DNA from 3 places in the Streptomyces sp. NPDC048473 genome. Region 3 is predicted to be linked to each of the others. Evidence: riboswitches for the same ligand, from Rfam matches in the RefSeq annotation. Region 3 holds a riboswitch; each other region holds the start of a gene.
What was found. A riboswitch is a leader RNA that binds a small molecule or an ion and turns the genes downstream of it on or off. The one in region 3 is predicted to bind cobalamin.
Positions count from the first base shown of each region.

Region 1 (5,084 bases), on a different contig from region 3:
TCGCTCTACACCGCCCTGGCGGAGGTGTACGACGTCCGGCTGGCCGAGGCCGAGGAGACCATCGAGACCTCGCTCGCCACCCCGCGCGAGGCCGGACTGCTCGGTACGGATGTGGGCCTGCCGATGCTGATGCTGTCCCGGCACTCGCTGGACGGGCGGGGCGAGCCGGTGGAGTGGGTGCGGTCGGTCTACCGGGGCGACCGGTATAAGTTCGTGGCGCGTCTGAAGCGGCCGACGGACTGATCCCGAGTGCGCCGGCCGACTGATTCCGGCCACCGCACCCGTACGCACAACCGTCGCGGCCCCCATGGAATCCACTACTCCACGGGGGCCGTTCGCGCATCTTGGTACAGACCAACTTCCGTACGTTTGACGGCATTCCGAACATTCGCGCCCGCTCGCGAGACCGTTGCCGGACCGCAATGCGGACAGGGGGTGACGGTGACCGGAAGCCTCCCCTAGATTTCGTGCGCATTACACCAGGTGATCAGCGAGGGGACGGAGTCGCCGCATGCCAGCAGACCCAGAAGGAAAACCACCCACCGTCACACCTGTACGGGTGGTCATCGCCCTCTGTCTCATCGCGCCGTTCGTGGCGATGCTCTGGGTGAGTTCGTACGCGAAGGTGGACCCCACCTTCATCGGTATTCCGTTCTTCTACTGGTACCAGATGCTCTGGGTGCTGATCTCCACCGCGCTCACGATGACCGCGTACAAGCTGTGGCAGCGTGACCAGCGCTCCCGCAAGGGGGGTGCGTCCGCATGAAGGACGGCGTGAACGGCGTCGCGCTCGGCGTCTTCATCTTCTTCTTCCTGGCCGTCACAGTCGTCGGCTTCATGGCCGCGCGCTGGCGGAAGGCCGAGAACGAGGCCAGCCTCGACGAATGGGGTCTGGGCGGACGGTCGTTCGGCACCTGGGTCACCTGGTTCCTGCTCGGCGGCGACCTGTACACCGCGTACACCTTCGTCGCCGTTCCCGCGGCGATCTACGCGGCGGGCGCGGCCGGCTTCTTCGCGGTGCCGTACACCATCCTCGTGTACCCGCTGATCTTCACCTTCCTGCCGCGGCTGTGGTCGGTCTCGCACAAGCACGGGTACGTGACCACCTCGGACTTCGTCCGCGGGCGCTTCGGCTCGAAGGGGCTTTCGCTGGCGGTCGCCGTCACGGGCATCCTCGCCACGATGCCGTACATCGCGCTCCAACTCGTCGGCATCCAGGCGGTGCTGGACGTGATGGGCGTCGGCGGCGGCGAGAACACCCACTGGTTCGTCAAGGACCTGCCGCTGCTGATCGCGTTCGCGGTGCTCGCCGCGTACACCTACTCGTCCGGTCTGCGGGCGCCGGCACTGATCGCGTTCGTCAAGGACGGGCTGATCTACCTGGTCATCGCGGTGGCGATCATCTACATCCCGATCAAGCTCGGCGGCTTCGACGACATCTTCGCCAAGGCCGGCGAGGCGTTCTCGCAGAAGAATCCGGCCACGGGCGCACCGCGCGGCGCGCTCGCGCCGGGTGAGGCGGGCCAATGGGGCTACGCCACCCTGGCGTTGGGCTCGGCACTGGCGCTGTTCATGTATCCGCACTCGATCACGGCGACGCTCTCCAGCCGCAGCCGCAATGTGATCCGGCGCAACACCACGATCCTGCCGCTGTACTCGCTGATGCTGGGTCTGCTGGCACTGCTCGGCTTCATGGCGATCGCCGCCGGGATCAAGGTGGACAACGGGCAGTTGGCCATCCCGCAGCTGTTCGAGAACATGTTCCCGGACTGGTTCGCGGGCGTCGCATTCGCCGCCATCGGCATCGGCGCGCTGGTGCCCGCCGCGATCATGTCGATCGCCGCGGCGAACCTCTTCACCCGCAACATCTACAAGGACTTCCTGAAGCCGGACGCGACCCCGGAGCAGGAGACCAAGGTCTCCAAGCTGGTGTCGCTGCTGGTGAAGGTCGGCGCGCTCGCCTTCGTCCTCACCATGGACAAGACGGTCGCGATCAACTTCCAGCTGCTCGGCGGGATCTGGATCCTCCAGACGATGCCGGCCCTGGTCGGCGGCCTGTTCACCCGCTGGTTCCACCGCTGGGCGCTGCTCGCGGGCTGGGCGGCCGGCATGGTGTATGGGACGGCGGCCGCGTACGGGGTCGCCAGCCCGACCCAGGCGCACTTCGGCGGGTCGTCCAAGGAGATCCCCGGCATCGGTGAGATCGGTTACATCGGTCTGACCGCGTTCGTGCTGAACGTGGTGGTGACGGTGGTGCTCACCTTCGTCCTGAACGCCGTGAAGGCACCCGCCGGGATCGACGAGACCTCCCCGGCCGACTACACGGCCGACGCGGGCGACCCGGGCGTCCGGGCGGAGCTCCCGCCGGCCACGGCGGGGGCACCGGGCGGCGGCCACTGACGGCCGCTCCCAAGACCGCTCCCACGGCCGGATGGCGGCCCGTCGAGCCCTTCTCACCGGGGCGCGACGGGCCGTTCGTCTGCTCCGATAGGGGATCGCACGGCTTGTCCCGCCGGCTCGGCTTCCGTTGCGCGACACAACATGTGGGGGCTGCCTCATCGGGCGGCCCCCACATGTATGCTCGTGCTCGCTGTCGCCGCAGGGGAATCCGGTGCGAATCCGGAACTGTCCCGCAACGGTGTGTTCGGTGTGCTTTTGCGCACCCGGGAGTCCGAAGACCTGCCGACAGTGCGTCCGGCTCGACCGAACCGGATGCCAGACGTCCGGGCCTCGCGGAGGGCCGGTGGACGCCGTGCGCAGCGCCGCCCTTCCCCGGGCATCGCCCTGCCCGGCTCCCCGCTCCCGCCGGCCCCGAGCCGAGCGAGGGATAGCCCCAGTGACCATCGCGCCAGCCGATCCGGTTTCAGTGGCCGATTCAGCCGAGTCCACGCACGCCACGACCGACGGGCCCGGGACCGCACTGCTGCGGACCCTGACCGACCTCACCGTCGATCTGCCCGACACCGACCCCGGTCGCGTCGCCGCCGCCGCGCTGCGCGGCCGTAACGCCCGGTCGGACGAGGCCGAGCTGCGCTCGCTGGCCACGGAGGCCGCCGCGGGGCTGATCTCCGAGGACCCCGCCTACTCCCGGCTCGCGGCCAGGCTGCTGACCCGCATCATCGCGGACGAGGCGGCCGGCCAGGGCGCGGTCTCCTTCTCCGCCTCGGTCGCCGTCGGGCACCGCGAGGGCCTGATCGCGGACCGTACCGCCGAGTTCGTCGCGCTGCACGCGGCCGCCCTCGACACGCTGGTGGAGCGTTCGCTCGCCGACCGCGCCGACGACCGCTTCGGTTACTTCGGGCTGCGGACCCTGCACAGCCGCTATCTGCTGCGCCACCCGCTCACCCGCCAGGTCATCGAGACGCCCCAGCACTTCATGCTGCGCGTCGCGGCCGGGCTCGCCGAGGACGACTCGAAGCGCGCCCTGGACGAAGTCGCGGCGCTGTACGGCCTGATGAGCCGGCTCGACTATCTGCCGTCCTCGCCGACTCTGTTCAACTCCGGCACCCGGCACCCGCAGATGTCCTCCTGCTATCTGCTGGACTCCCCGCTCGACGAGCTCGACTCGATCTACGACCGCTACCACCAGGTGGCGCGGCTCTCGAAGCACGCGGGCGGCATCGGGCTCTCGTACTCCCGCATCCGAGCCCGCGGTTCGCTGATCCGTGGCACCAACGGGCACTCCAACGGCATCGTGCCGTTCCTGAAGACGCTCGACGCCTCCGTCGCCGCCGTCAACCAGGGCGGCCGGCGCAAGGGCGCCGCCGCCGTCTACCTGGAGACCTGGCACGCGGACATCGAGGAGTTCCTGGAGCTGCGCGACAACACGGGTGAGGACCAGCGGCGTACGCACAACCTCAACCTGGCGCACTGGATCCCGGACGAGTTCATGCGCCGGGTCGACGCGGACGGCGACTGGTCGCTGTTCTCGCCCGCCGATGTGCCCGAGCTGGTCGACCTGTGGGGCGACGAGTTCGACGCCGCGTACCGGAACGCCGAGGCCAAGGGGCTGGCCCGCAAGTCGATGCCGGCCCGTGAGCTGTACGGCCGGATGATGCGTACCCTCGCGCAGACCGGTCAGGGCTGGATGACGTTCAAGGACGCCTCCAACCGGACCGCGAACCAGACCGCCGAGCCGGGCCGCGTCGTCCACTCGTCGAATCTGTGCACCGAGATCCTCGAAGTCACCGATGACGGCGAGACGGCGGTCTGCAACCTGGGTTCGGTCAACCTCGGCGCGTTCGTCGCCGACGGGACCATCGACTGGGAGCGGCTGGACGCCACCGTCCGCACTGCCGTGACCTTCCTCGACCGGGTCGTCGACATCAACTTCTACCCGACCGAGCAGGCCGGCCGCTCCAACGCGAAGTGGCGCCCCGTCGGCCTGGGTGCCATGGGTCTCCAGGACGTCTTCTTCCAGCTGCGGCTGCCGTTCGACTCCCCCGAGGCCCGCGCGCTCTCCACGAAGATCTCCGAGCGGATCATGCTCGCGGCGTACGAGGCGTCCTGCGAGCTCGCCGAGCGCTCCGGCCCGCTGCCCGCCTGGTCCCAGACGCGTGCCGCGCGCGGTGTGCTGCACCCCGACCACTACGACACCGAGCTGAACTGGCCGGAGCGCTGGGACGCGCTGCGCGCCCGGATCGCGAAGACCGGGATGCGCAACTCGCTGCTGCTCGCCATCGCGCCGACGGCGACGATCGCCTCGATCGCGGGCGTGTACGAGTGCATCGAGCCGCAGGTCTCCAACCTCTTCAAGCGCGAGACGCTCAGCGGTGAGTTCCTCCAGGTCAACGCGTATCTGGTGGATGAGCTGAAGCAGCTCGGCGTGTGGGACGCGCGGACCCGTGAGGCGCTGCGCGAGGCGAGCGGTTCCGTGCAGGGCTTCGCCTGGATCCCGGAGGATGTGCGGGCGCTGTACCGCACGGCGTGGGAGATCCCGCAGCGCGGTCTGATCGACATGGCGGCGGCCCGTACGCCGTTCCTCGACCAGAGCCAGTCGCTGAACCTGTTCCTGGAGACGCCGACGATCGGCAAGCTCTCCTCGATGTACGCGTACGCCTGGAAGCAGGGGCTGAAGACGACGT
Region 1 is NZ_JBICXE010000005.1:353,097-358,180, forward strand. It holds gene ACGFU7_RS12075 (GntR family transcriptional regulator) at 1-243, shown strand, start outside; gene ACGFU7_RS12080 (DUF3311 domain-containing protein) at 512-766, shown strand; gene mctP (monocarboxylate uptake permease MctP) at 763-2,400, shown strand; cobalamin riboswitch at 2,565-2,702, shown strand; gene ACGFU7_RS12090 (ribonucleoside-diphosphate reductase subunit alpha) at 2,837-5,084, shown strand, end outside.
Region 1: another riboswitch for cobalamin. It lies ahead of ACGFU7_RS12090 (ribonucleoside-diphosphate reductase subunit alpha); the one in region 3 lies ahead of ACGFU7_RS30305 (CbtB-domain containing protein).

Region 2 (5,084 bases), on a different contig from region 3:
GTCGAGCCGTCGGCCGTCGAGGGTGACCACACCCGTCTCCGGGGCGAGGACTCCTGCAAGCACCCGCAAGAGGGTCGACTTGCCTGAGCCGTTCGGCCCGATCAGCCCGACGGTGGCGCCGGGCGGCGGGGCGAGATGGACCCCGTCGAGGATGAGTCGGCCGCCGGCCTCCCGGCTGACCCGCTCGGCACGCAGCCCCTCGGTGGCTCCACCCGTCATGTGATCCTCCGGGTGCGGTACAGGACCAGGACGAACGCGGGCACGCCGATGAGTGCGGTGACGACACCCACCGGCACCTCCTGCGGGTCGAGGACCGTCCTGGCGAGGGTGTCGACCCAGACCAGGAACACCGCCCCGGCCAGGGCGGTGACCGGCAGCAGCCGCCGGTGCCCGGAGCCGGCGAGCGCACGGGCGGCGTGCGGCAGGACCAGACCGACGAAGCCGATGGCCCCGGCGGAGCTGACGAGCGCGGCGGTCAGCAGCGCGGTCGTGCAGAGCAGCACGATCCGGGTGCGCGCGACATGGACGCCGAGGGTGGCCGCGGCGTCCTGGCCGAAAGCGAAGGCGTCGAGCGTACGGGCGTGGCCGAGGCAGATCAGCAGCGTCACGAGGAGAACGGCGGAGCAGATCCACACATCGGTCCAGCCGACCCCGCTGAGCGAGCCGAGCAGCCAGAACAGCACCCCGCGGGTCTGCTCGGCGTCGGCGGAGGTCATCACGACGAAGGAGGTGAGCGCGGAGAACAGCTGCATGGCCGCGACACCGGAAAGGACGACCCGGTCGGTCGTGCCGCCCAGGGTGTGGCTCAGCAGCAGGACAAGGGCGAACGAGCAGAGCGCGCCGATGAACGCGCCGGTCGAGATCGACACCGCTCCCCCGCCGACGCCGAGGACGACGACCACAACGGCGCCGGTCGACGCACCGGAGGAGACGCCGAGGACGAACGGGTCGGCGAGCGGGTTGCGGAGCAGGGACTGCATGACGGTTCCGCATACCGCGAGCCCGGCGCCGCACACCGCGGCGAGCAGGGTGCGCGGCATGCGCAGGTTCCAGATGATGCCGTCCCGGATCGGGGTGAGGCGTGAGTGGCCCCAGCCGAGGTGGGAGGCCACCGTGGACCAGACGTCGGCGACGGAGATGCGGGCGGGGCCGATGGTGACGGCGACCGCGACGGACAGCACGAGCAGCGCGACGCCGAAGACCCATAGGGCCCCACCGGGCAGCTTCCGTACACCCGTTCCGCCGCGCACGGTCGATTCCGAAGCCCGCGGCACATCCACCGCCGTGGCCCGTTCGGTGTCCGTCACCCCGCGAGCCCGAACGCGCGCAGCCCGGCGGCGACGCGTTCCACACCCTCGACCGTCCGGATGGACGGGTTCATGGCCTGGCCGCTCAGCAGGACGTACCGCTTGTGCCTGACGGCGTCCATGTTCTTCGTGACGGGGTTGGACTCCAGGAATTCGATCTTCTTCGCGGCGCTCTCGGCGGTCTGTGCCTTACGGGTCAGGTCGCCGATGACCAGGACGTCGGGGTTGCGGTCGGCGACGGTCTCCCAGCTGATCTGGGGCCATTCCTCACGGGTGTCGTCGAAGACGTTCTTCGCTCCGAGTTCTCCGGTGATGATGCCGGGTGCTCCGCAGCAGCCGGCCAGGTACGGGGCCTTGGAGTCGGAGAACCAGTAGAGGAGGGTGGCGTCGGAGGCGTCGACACCCTCGGTCGCCTTCTTCACCCGGGCCCGCAGCTGCGCCACGAGCGTGTCGCCGCGCTTCTGCACGCCGAACACCCTGGCCAGGTCGCGCACTTCGTCGTAGACGCTGTCCATGGTCAGTGGCGCGGTACGGGCTCCGTCGCCGCCGCCGCTGTTGTCCTTGCCGGTGCAGTCGGCGGGCGAGACATAGGTGGGGACGCCGAGTTCCTCGAACTGTTCGCGGGGTGCGACGCCGCCCTTGGCCAGGGTCGACTCGAACGACGCGCTGATGAAGTCGGGTTCCTGGTCGAGGACCTTCTCCGACGACGGCCGGTTGTCCGCGATTCTGGGAACCTCGGCGTTGGCCTTCTCCAGGCCCTTCATCACCGGGTCGGTCCAGGTCGCGGTGGCGGCCAGCCGGTCGGCGAGGCCGAGGGAGAGCAGGATCTCCGTCGATCCCTGGTCGACCGAGACGGCGTGGTGCGGTGCGGCTTCGACGGTGACGGTGCGTCCGCAGTTCTTCAGCGTCACCGGGTATCCGTCGGCGGAGTCGGACTTCGCGGCGGATTTGCCGGTTCCGCCCCCGCAGGCGGTCAGCAGGATCAGTCCCGCCGAGAGCAGGGCCATGGCGCGGACAGGGCTGGCTATGGACGGCACGGAGTCCCTCTGCGTCTTGGGACTCATGCGCGGAGCCCGTTGTACGGAGCCCTGCGCCCAGTACCGGGTCGCAGGTGCCAGCAGGTCTTCGGACTCGGGTTCCTACGGACGGGACGCCTTCCCAGGACACCCGAGGGTGGTCCCAGTGGCCGTGGCCCCGCCCGTCCCCCTCACCGCTGCGCGTCAGTTCCGGATTCTCACCGGATTCCCTGACCCCTACGTGGAGTTTGACTGGCCCCGGCAAGTTATCACGAGCCTCTGCGCAGCTCATGGGCGGTGTGGCCGGTGGTACGCCGGGCTGTGCTCCCGTCGCACCACCCGCCTGATGCCTACGGACGCTGAAGAGCGATCACGGCGTTGTGTCCGCCGAAGCCGAAGGAGTGGCTGACGGCGCGCCGGATGGGCTGCCGCAGCGGTCGCTCGGTGACGCAGTTGATGTCGAACTCGGGCGCCGGGGCGTCCAGGTTGGCGATCGGCGGTACGACGCCGCGTTGGAGCGTCAGGACGGTCAGTCCGGCCTCGATCGCTCCGGCCGCCCCCATGCAGTGCCCGAGTACGCCCTTCGGGGCGGTGACGGGCGGCCGGTGCGGGTAGACCCGGCTGATGAGGGCGGCCTCGGTGGCGTCGTTGACCGGTGTCGCCGTGCCGTGTGCGTTGACGTGCTCGACGTCCTCGGCCGCCCAGCCCGCGTCGCGCAGCGCGGCCTCGACCGCCGTCTGGGCGACCGCGCCGGACGGGTGCGGGCTGGTGGGGTGGTGGGCGTCGGTGGTGGCGCCGGTGCCCGCGAGCAGTGCCCGCGGCGCGGCGCCCCGGGCGTCGGCGTCGTCCGCCCGTTCCAGGATCATGACGGCGGCGCCCTCGCCCATGACCAGCCCGGCACGGTCGGCCGCGAAGGGCCGGCACCGCCTGGCCGGGTCGCCGTCCGCCCGGGCCGCGGCTCCGGACCGGGCGAACCCGGTCATGGCGACCGGGTAGACGATCGATTCGGTGGCTCCGGCGATCGCGATGTCGCACTGCCCGGTGACCAGCAGATCGCGGGCGACGGACAGGGCGGTGGCGCCGGACGAGCAGGCGGTGCACGGTGCCAGGCTGGGACCGGTGGCCCGCAACTGGATGGCGATCTCGGCCGCGGGCATGTTCGGAATGGTGAGCAGGATGCCCGCCGGCGAGGTGGCTTCCGGTCCGTGCCGGTCGAGCACGACGGCCTGCTCGGTCAGTGCGGCGGAACCTCCGCTGCTGGTGCCGACGACCACCGCGACCCTGCTGCCGTCCCACTGCGCCGGGTCCAGTCCGGCGTCGGCGACCGCCTCCCGGGCGGCGAGAACGGCGAACTTGACGTATTTCCCCATCCGGAAGGACGTACGGCCGCCGATCGCGGCGTCCAGATCGATCCCGTCGACCGTGCAGGCGAAGTCGATCTCGCACCCTTCGAGTGCCGCGACGGTACGCACCGGCGAGACTCCGGCGCACACACCTTTCCAGGTGGATTCGGTGTCGTTGCCGACCGGGGTGATCATTCCCAGGCCTGTTACGGCAATCGCGGGCTTGTTCATCGGGCGTTGCTCGTCGGTGCCTCGCCGCCCATCAGCACCCCGCTGCCGGCTGTCACGTCGATGTACCGCGTGATGTCGGCCAGGGTGGCGTCCTTGGGGAGCTTGTCGAAGTCCCCGTCGCCGCCCAGCGTCTCCCTGATGAGGACGGCGAACTCGGCGACGGCGAGGGAGTCCATATCCAGGCTGCCCATCGTGGAATCCGGGCGGATCTCGGCGACGGGCACTTTGAAGGTGTGCGTCAGAACCTCGGTGATCTTGGGATGAATCGCACTCATGAGCTTCCTCTCCATCATTCGGTACGGCTGCCGGGGACGGCGGGGGCACCGTCCCGACGCCGAATCAACTGGGTGACGTGTCTCCAGTTACGCCTTGTGCCGAACCGATTCGCCACCGCCCTGCCGCGGTCGCGTGCACCACCTGGCCAGGACGGCTGCCGTACCCCAGAAGACCAGCAGCACAACGCGGACACCGAGGGCCCCGGCCACCTCCCGTACCCGCTGCGCCCAAACGACTGTTCCCGTCCCTGTCACGGCCCTCACCGCTCCCCCGGGGCCGTCGCCCGGTCCCCGTCCGACTGCCAGGCGGCCGCCGCATCGTCGTACGCATCGACGTAATCGGCCCCCGCGATGGGCCAGTCGGCGAGCAGTTCCTGGGGCAGCGCGAAGGAGTCGGCGAGGGCGGGCAGATGAGCGGCGACGGCGGTGATCAGCTGTTCCAGGACTTCCGGCAGTCCGTTGACCTGATCGGCTGTCAGATGCCCTGCGGCCAGCAGATCACCGCTGTTCCGGGCGATCCGGTCGAGTGCGAACAGCCGCTGCAGCTCGGCCAGTCGCTCACGGGCGGGCCCGTCCGGAAGACCGGCCACCGCGTCCGTGTACGCCTCGGCCGCCTGCCGGTGGGCATGGGCCTCGACGCCGAGAAGGGCGGGACCGGATGCGGCGTTCCACCGCTCCAGCGGGTCACCGTGCGGTGCGCTGGCCATCCGTTCCCTGGCCCGGCCGAACCAGATCTCCTCCAGCGCCGCCAGGAGCCTGCCGACGAACCGGGGGTCGGTGAGATCGCCGGATTCGCGGCCGAAAGGAGCGTCGTACGCGGCCGGTTCGGTGGAGAAGAGCATTTCCGCAGCCGCCTTGGCGTGGATGGCCAGGTTGTCGCCCTCGGCAGTGATGGCGCCTTCCACTCCGGTG
Region 2 is NZ_JBICXE010000026.1:87,107-92,190, forward strand. It holds gene ACGFU7_RS32340 (ABC transporter ATP-binding protein) at 1-219, opposite strand, end outside; gene ACGFU7_RS32345 (FecCD family ABC transporter permease) at 216-1,250, opposite strand; gene ACGFU7_RS32350 (ABC transporter substrate-binding protein) at 1,304-2,371, opposite strand; cobalamin riboswitch at 2,406-2,595, opposite strand; gene ACGFU7_RS32355 (beta-ketoacyl-[acyl-carrier-protein] synthase family protein) at 2,674-3,897, opposite strand; gene ACGFU7_RS32360 (acyl carrier protein) at 3,894-4,172, opposite strand; gene ACGFU7_RS32365 (acyl-CoA dehydrogenase) at 4,433-5,084, opposite strand, start outside.
Region 2: another riboswitch for cobalamin. It lies ahead of ACGFU7_RS32350 (ABC transporter substrate-binding protein); the one in region 3 lies ahead of ACGFU7_RS30305 (CbtB-domain containing protein).

Region 3 (5,084 bases):
GCCCGGCGTTGTGGATGATCACATCGAGGCGGCCGGCTTCGGACAGGATCGTGGCGATGGCGGCGTCGGCGGACTCCTGGGAGAGCACGTCGAGTTCGACGGTACGCAGGTCCACGCCGTGCTCGGCGGCGTACCGCGCCGCTTCGGCGACCCGGTCGGCATTGCGCGTGGTGGTGTTGCGCATGGCCGCGTAGACGGTGTGTCCGGCAGCGGCCAGTGCGCGTGCGGCCAGCGCTCCGAAGCCGGAGCCCGCCCCTGTGATCACGATGGTCCTGCTCATGGCTGTCCTCCTGGGGTGTGCGGAAAGTGGGGTGGGCGGGGCCGTGTCGTGGCGGCGGCTCAGACGATGCCGCCGTTGGCGCGCAGCACCTGGCCGTTGACCCAGCGGGCCGGACCGGCGAGGAAGGAGATCACCTCGGCGATGTCCTGCGGGGTGCCCAGCCGTTCCAGCGGTGCCTGACCGGCCAGCTTCGCGATGGTCTGCTCGTCCTTGCCGTCCAGGAACAGGGCGGTGGCGGTCGGTCCGGGGGCCACGGCGTTGACCGTGATGTCCCGCCCGCGCAGCTCACGGGCCAGGATCAGGGTCATGGCCTCGACGGCGCCCTTGGTGGCGGCGTAGGCGCTGTAGCCGGGCATGGCCAGCGACAGCACGGAGCTGGAGAAGTTGATGATCGCCCCGCCCTTGCGCAGGCGGCGGGCCGCCTGCTGGTCGACGACGAACGTCCCGCGGATGTTGGTGCGGTGCATCCGGTCCAACGCGTCCAGATCGGTGTCGACCAGCGGCGCCAGCGTCATGACGCCGGCCGCGTGCACGACCACGTCGACTCCGCCGAAGGTCTCCTCGGCCGTGTCGAAGAGTGCCGAGACCGCGACCTCGTCGGCCACGTCGGCGCGGAAGGCGATGGCCTGCCCGCCCGCCGCGGTGATCGCCGCAACCGCCGACTCGGCCTCGGCCTGGTTGCCCGCGTAATTGATGACGACGGCGAATCCCTCGGACGCCAGTCGCTCGGCGCTCTCGCGGCCGATGCCCCGGGATCCTCCGGTGACGATCGCCACCCGGCACGTGGTGGTTTTCTGCTCGCTCATGACGGTGCTCCCTGTTTCAGGTGGGCCGGTGGATTCCGTAACCGGACGAGAGCAACGCTAACACCAACGCAGTATCGATGCTACCTTTCTCGCGTAACAGCGCTACGTTCAGCGCTACCCCGGGCCCTGCAAGGCCTCAGCAGGGCCCCACCAGAGTCCCCGCCCCGCTTCGGACGCTCCCGTCGGACAATCCGGATGCCTTCCACCCGCCCCGCGTGATACTTCGGTCGGTCATGACCGACCTTGAGACTCCCCGCCTCCTCCTCCGCCTGATGCGCGCCTCCGATGCCTTGCAGGTGATGGCGGGCAAGCCGGGAGACGGTGCCCACTGGGCGCCCGGATACCCGTCCCCCGGCGAGATGGCCGCGGCCGAGCGCTTCCTCGGCACATGCGCGACGACAGGTGATCCCAGCCCCTTCGGTTCGTACGAAATACGCCGCCGCGAGGACGGAGAGGTGATCGGCGGCCTGGGATTCCATGGCGCTCCGGACGAGAACGGGCACGTCACGATCGGCTACGGCCTCGTGCCCTCGGCGCAGGGAATGGGTTACGCCACCGAGGCGCTGCGCGCACTGCTCCTGTTCGCCCGCGACCAGGGTGTGAGCTGCGTGCACGGCGACACCGACCTGGACAACCTCGCCTCCCAGCACGTCATGACAGCCGTCGGCATGCGCCTGGTGAAGGAGGACGCGCTGCTGAAGCACTACCGGATCGACTGGAGCCGGCAGGCCGAGGAGTAGAGAGCCCGCAGCCGCTCATCCCTCCGGGCGGGACTGCGCAGGGCAGGACGACGGAACCCGCCGGGAAGCTCCCGGCGGGTTCCGATGTCTTCTGTTGGGCAGCGGTGCGTCGGTCAGCCGGCCGCGGTGGCTGCCCGGTTCGCCGCGCCGTTTCCGGTCCTGACGGAGTCGGCCCTCGGCACGAGAAGCCGTTCCGTCAGCCAGCCGAAGACGAGGCCGAAGGTGATCCAGAGAGTGGCCTGCACGGCGAGCGTGGCCAGGCGGAACTCCCACAGCAGGCCGGCCGGGAAGTCCTTTCCGACCTCGTTGAACGAGGGCAGGAACGCGTACGCGAGCCCGATCACGAGGACGTAGGCGGCGGATGCGGCGATCGTCGCGTTCCAGGTGCCCAGGCGGGGAGCCAGCCGCTTGCCGAGGATGACGGCGGCGACGGCCAACAGCACGCTGAGGGCGACCATCAGGAAGAACAGGGCGGTGCGTTGGCCGATGGTGTCGGGGTTGCCGACGGCCGGCGGGTTGGCCGGGTACTTCAGGAACGGCACGATGTACACCGTCAGCAGGGCCGCGCCCGCGATCAGGGCGGCCGTGGCCCGCGGGCCGAATCTGCCGATCCGGCCGAGGGCGTAACAGAAGACGAGCGCGGCGATGCCGCCGATCGCCACGCCGAAGACGAGCACACCGGTGGCAAGGCCGGCGGTGGACTGCATGGTACGGCTGACGAGTTCCTCGCCGCCGCCGTGGTCATGGCTGTGCGCCTCTTCGAGAGCGATGGCCGCGTCCACCCGGGACTCGCCGAGGAAGTAGGCGACGACCAGAGCGAGCGCGCCCGCGGCGAGGCCGGCCAGCATGCCGCGGACGAGCAGAGCTCTGACAGATATGGAGTTCATGAGGATTTCCCCTGGATCGGACGGTACGTCAGTGGCAGGGGAAACCGAGGAGGTGGCGGCCGTCGTGGACCCACTCGTGGACACCTTCGCCGGAGATGACCGCGGTGGCGCCCTGCTCGGCACCGACGAAGTACAGCAGTACGAGCATGAGGATGCCGAAGAAGACCGCCCAAGGGGCAATGGCCTTCAGGGAGATGGGGGTGATCGCCGGTACGGCGGTGGCGGGGGCAGCAATCTGTGCCATGACAGAACCTCCTGAGGGAACACGCGTCCCGATCGTGGTGCCTGAGACGAAGGTGCCGGGTCTGACTTCCCGTACGGGTACGGGTTCACAGTGGCGCGACCGTGCCGGATTCTCACCGGACTTCCGTCACACCTTCGTCATGTTCGTCGCGACCATACCGCCTGGGAGCGGGCGCGGCCATGGTGCCGTCGGCGGGGCCGGAACGCCCGGATGCCATGGTGGGCGCACTGGAGGGGCCATAGTTCAGGGAGTTGACCCGGTCATGACGGTACAGGTGATGTTGATCTCACCAGCGCTCAACGCCGCGCTGCGCGAGGCCCGCTTCGACGGCGATGCGCCGCTCGACGCGGTCGGGGCTCGGTGGGCCCGGGCCGCTGCGGCGGCGGTGCCCGCGGCGGACCGGTATATGTGCGGGCCGTCCGAGCGGTGCGCGGGGACCGCCGACGTGTTGGGGTTGCGTGCAGAGCCCGAACTCACGCTCCGTGGCTGGGACATGGGCCGGTGGAGCGGGCAGCGGCTGGCGGAGGTGAGCGGGAGTGAGCCGGAGGCGGTTTCGGCCTGGATGACCGATCCTTCGGCGGCTCCGCACGGCGGCGAATCGTTGCTGGAGTTCTGCGCCCGGGCCGGCCGCTGGCTGGAGTCCGTGGAGTCCCTGTACGGCGAGGAGGGCGGCCGTGTGCTGGGGGTCGTCGAGCCTGCGGTGGTGCGGGCGGTGATCGTACGGGCGCTCGCTCTGCCGACGGAGGCATTCTGGCGGCTGGACGTCGCCCCGCTGACACTGACCGGGCTCAGCGGCCGGTCCGGGCGGTGGAACCTGCGCTGTGGGCAGCCGCTGTCCCCCGCTCCGGGGGACTGACGTACTCCCGTGGCCCACACTGCATGAACAACTGAGGTGCCGCCGCCGCCGGTCAGCGCCTACTGTGGTGGTGCAGCTGGTTCGCCCTGTCCGCCAGACAGGCGCGTCGCAAGAGGGAACCCGGTGGGAATCCGGGACTGCCCCGCAGCGGTGAGTGGGAACGACCGCCGTCATCAAGCACTGGACCCGATACGGGTTCGGGAAGCGACGGCCAGTAGGTGTCTCGTACACGAGATGTGCCCGCGAGTCCGAAGACCTGCCACTGCCCGTGCGCGTCGGACGCACACGGTGATCTCGGTGACCTCGTGGGCGGGTCGGCGTACATATCGGGCAGGGCATGCGCGCCGGTACGGCGTTGCGGTTCCGCCCGGTCCGTCATCCCTTCGCGCCTTCGATACGTCCCGGGGTCGTATCAGGACACACGCTCGCGAAGGAGAGTTCCGTGACCAGCAAGTCCGCAGCCGCGGCAACCCGGGCCACCGTGTACGGCTATCCCCGCCAAGGGGGCGACCGGGAGCTGAAGAAGGCCGTCGAGGGGTACTGGAAGGGCCGCGTCACCGCAGCCGCACTCCGGGAGACCGCCGCAGACCTCCGCCGCGCCAACTGGCGCCGGCTCGCCGACGACGGCATCCACGAGGTCCCGACCGGCGACTTCTCGTACTACGACCATGTGCTGGACACCAGCGTGATGGTCGGTGCCGTACCGGTCAGGCATCGCGAAGCCGTCGAAACCGACGGGCTGGACGGCTATTTCGCGATGGCGCGCGGTACGCAGGACGTGGCGCCGCTCGAAATGACCAAGTGGTTCGACACGAACTACCACTACCTGGTGCCGGAGCTCGGCCCCGACACCGTTTTCGCCGCCGATTCCACCAAGCAGGTCGCGGAGTTCGAGGAAGCGCTGGCGCTCGGGCTCAGCCCTCGGCCGGTGCTCGTCGGTCCGGTGACCTATCTGCTGCTGGCCAAGCCCGCTCCGGGCGTCGCCGCCGACTTCGAGCCGCTGACGCTGCTCGACCGGCTGCTGCCGGTGTACGCCGAGGTGCTGGCCGATCTGCATGCGGCCGGTGCCCGGTGGGTGCAGCTCGACGAGCCCGCCCTGGTGCAGGACCGCACTCCGGCGGAGCTGAACGCCGCCGCGCGCGCCTACCGCGACCTGGGTGCGCTCGCCGACCGGCCCAAGCTCCTCGTCGCCTCCTACTTCGACCGGCTCGGTGAGGCCCTCGCCGTGCTGGCGAAGGCGCCGGTCGACGGGCTCGCGCTCGACTTCACCG
Region 3 is NZ_JBICXE010000023.1:102,342-107,425, reverse strand. It holds gene ACGFU7_RS30325 (SDR family NAD(P)-dependent oxidoreductase) at 1-280, opposite strand, end outside; gene ACGFU7_RS30320 (SDR family oxidoreductase) at 340-1,086, opposite strand; gene ACGFU7_RS30315 (GNAT family N-acetyltransferase) at 1,320-1,826, shown strand; gene ACGFU7_RS30310 (CbtA family protein) at 1,940-2,713, opposite strand; gene ACGFU7_RS30305 (CbtB-domain containing protein) at 2,742-2,957, opposite strand; adenosylcobalamin (AdoCbl) riboswitch at 2,961-3,109, opposite strand; gene ACGFU7_RS30300 (histidine phosphatase family protein) at 3,220-3,813, shown strand; cobalamin riboswitch at 3,874-4,092, shown strand; gene metE (5-methyltetrahydropteroyltriglutamate--homocysteine S-methyltransferase) at 4,256-5,084, shown strand, end outside.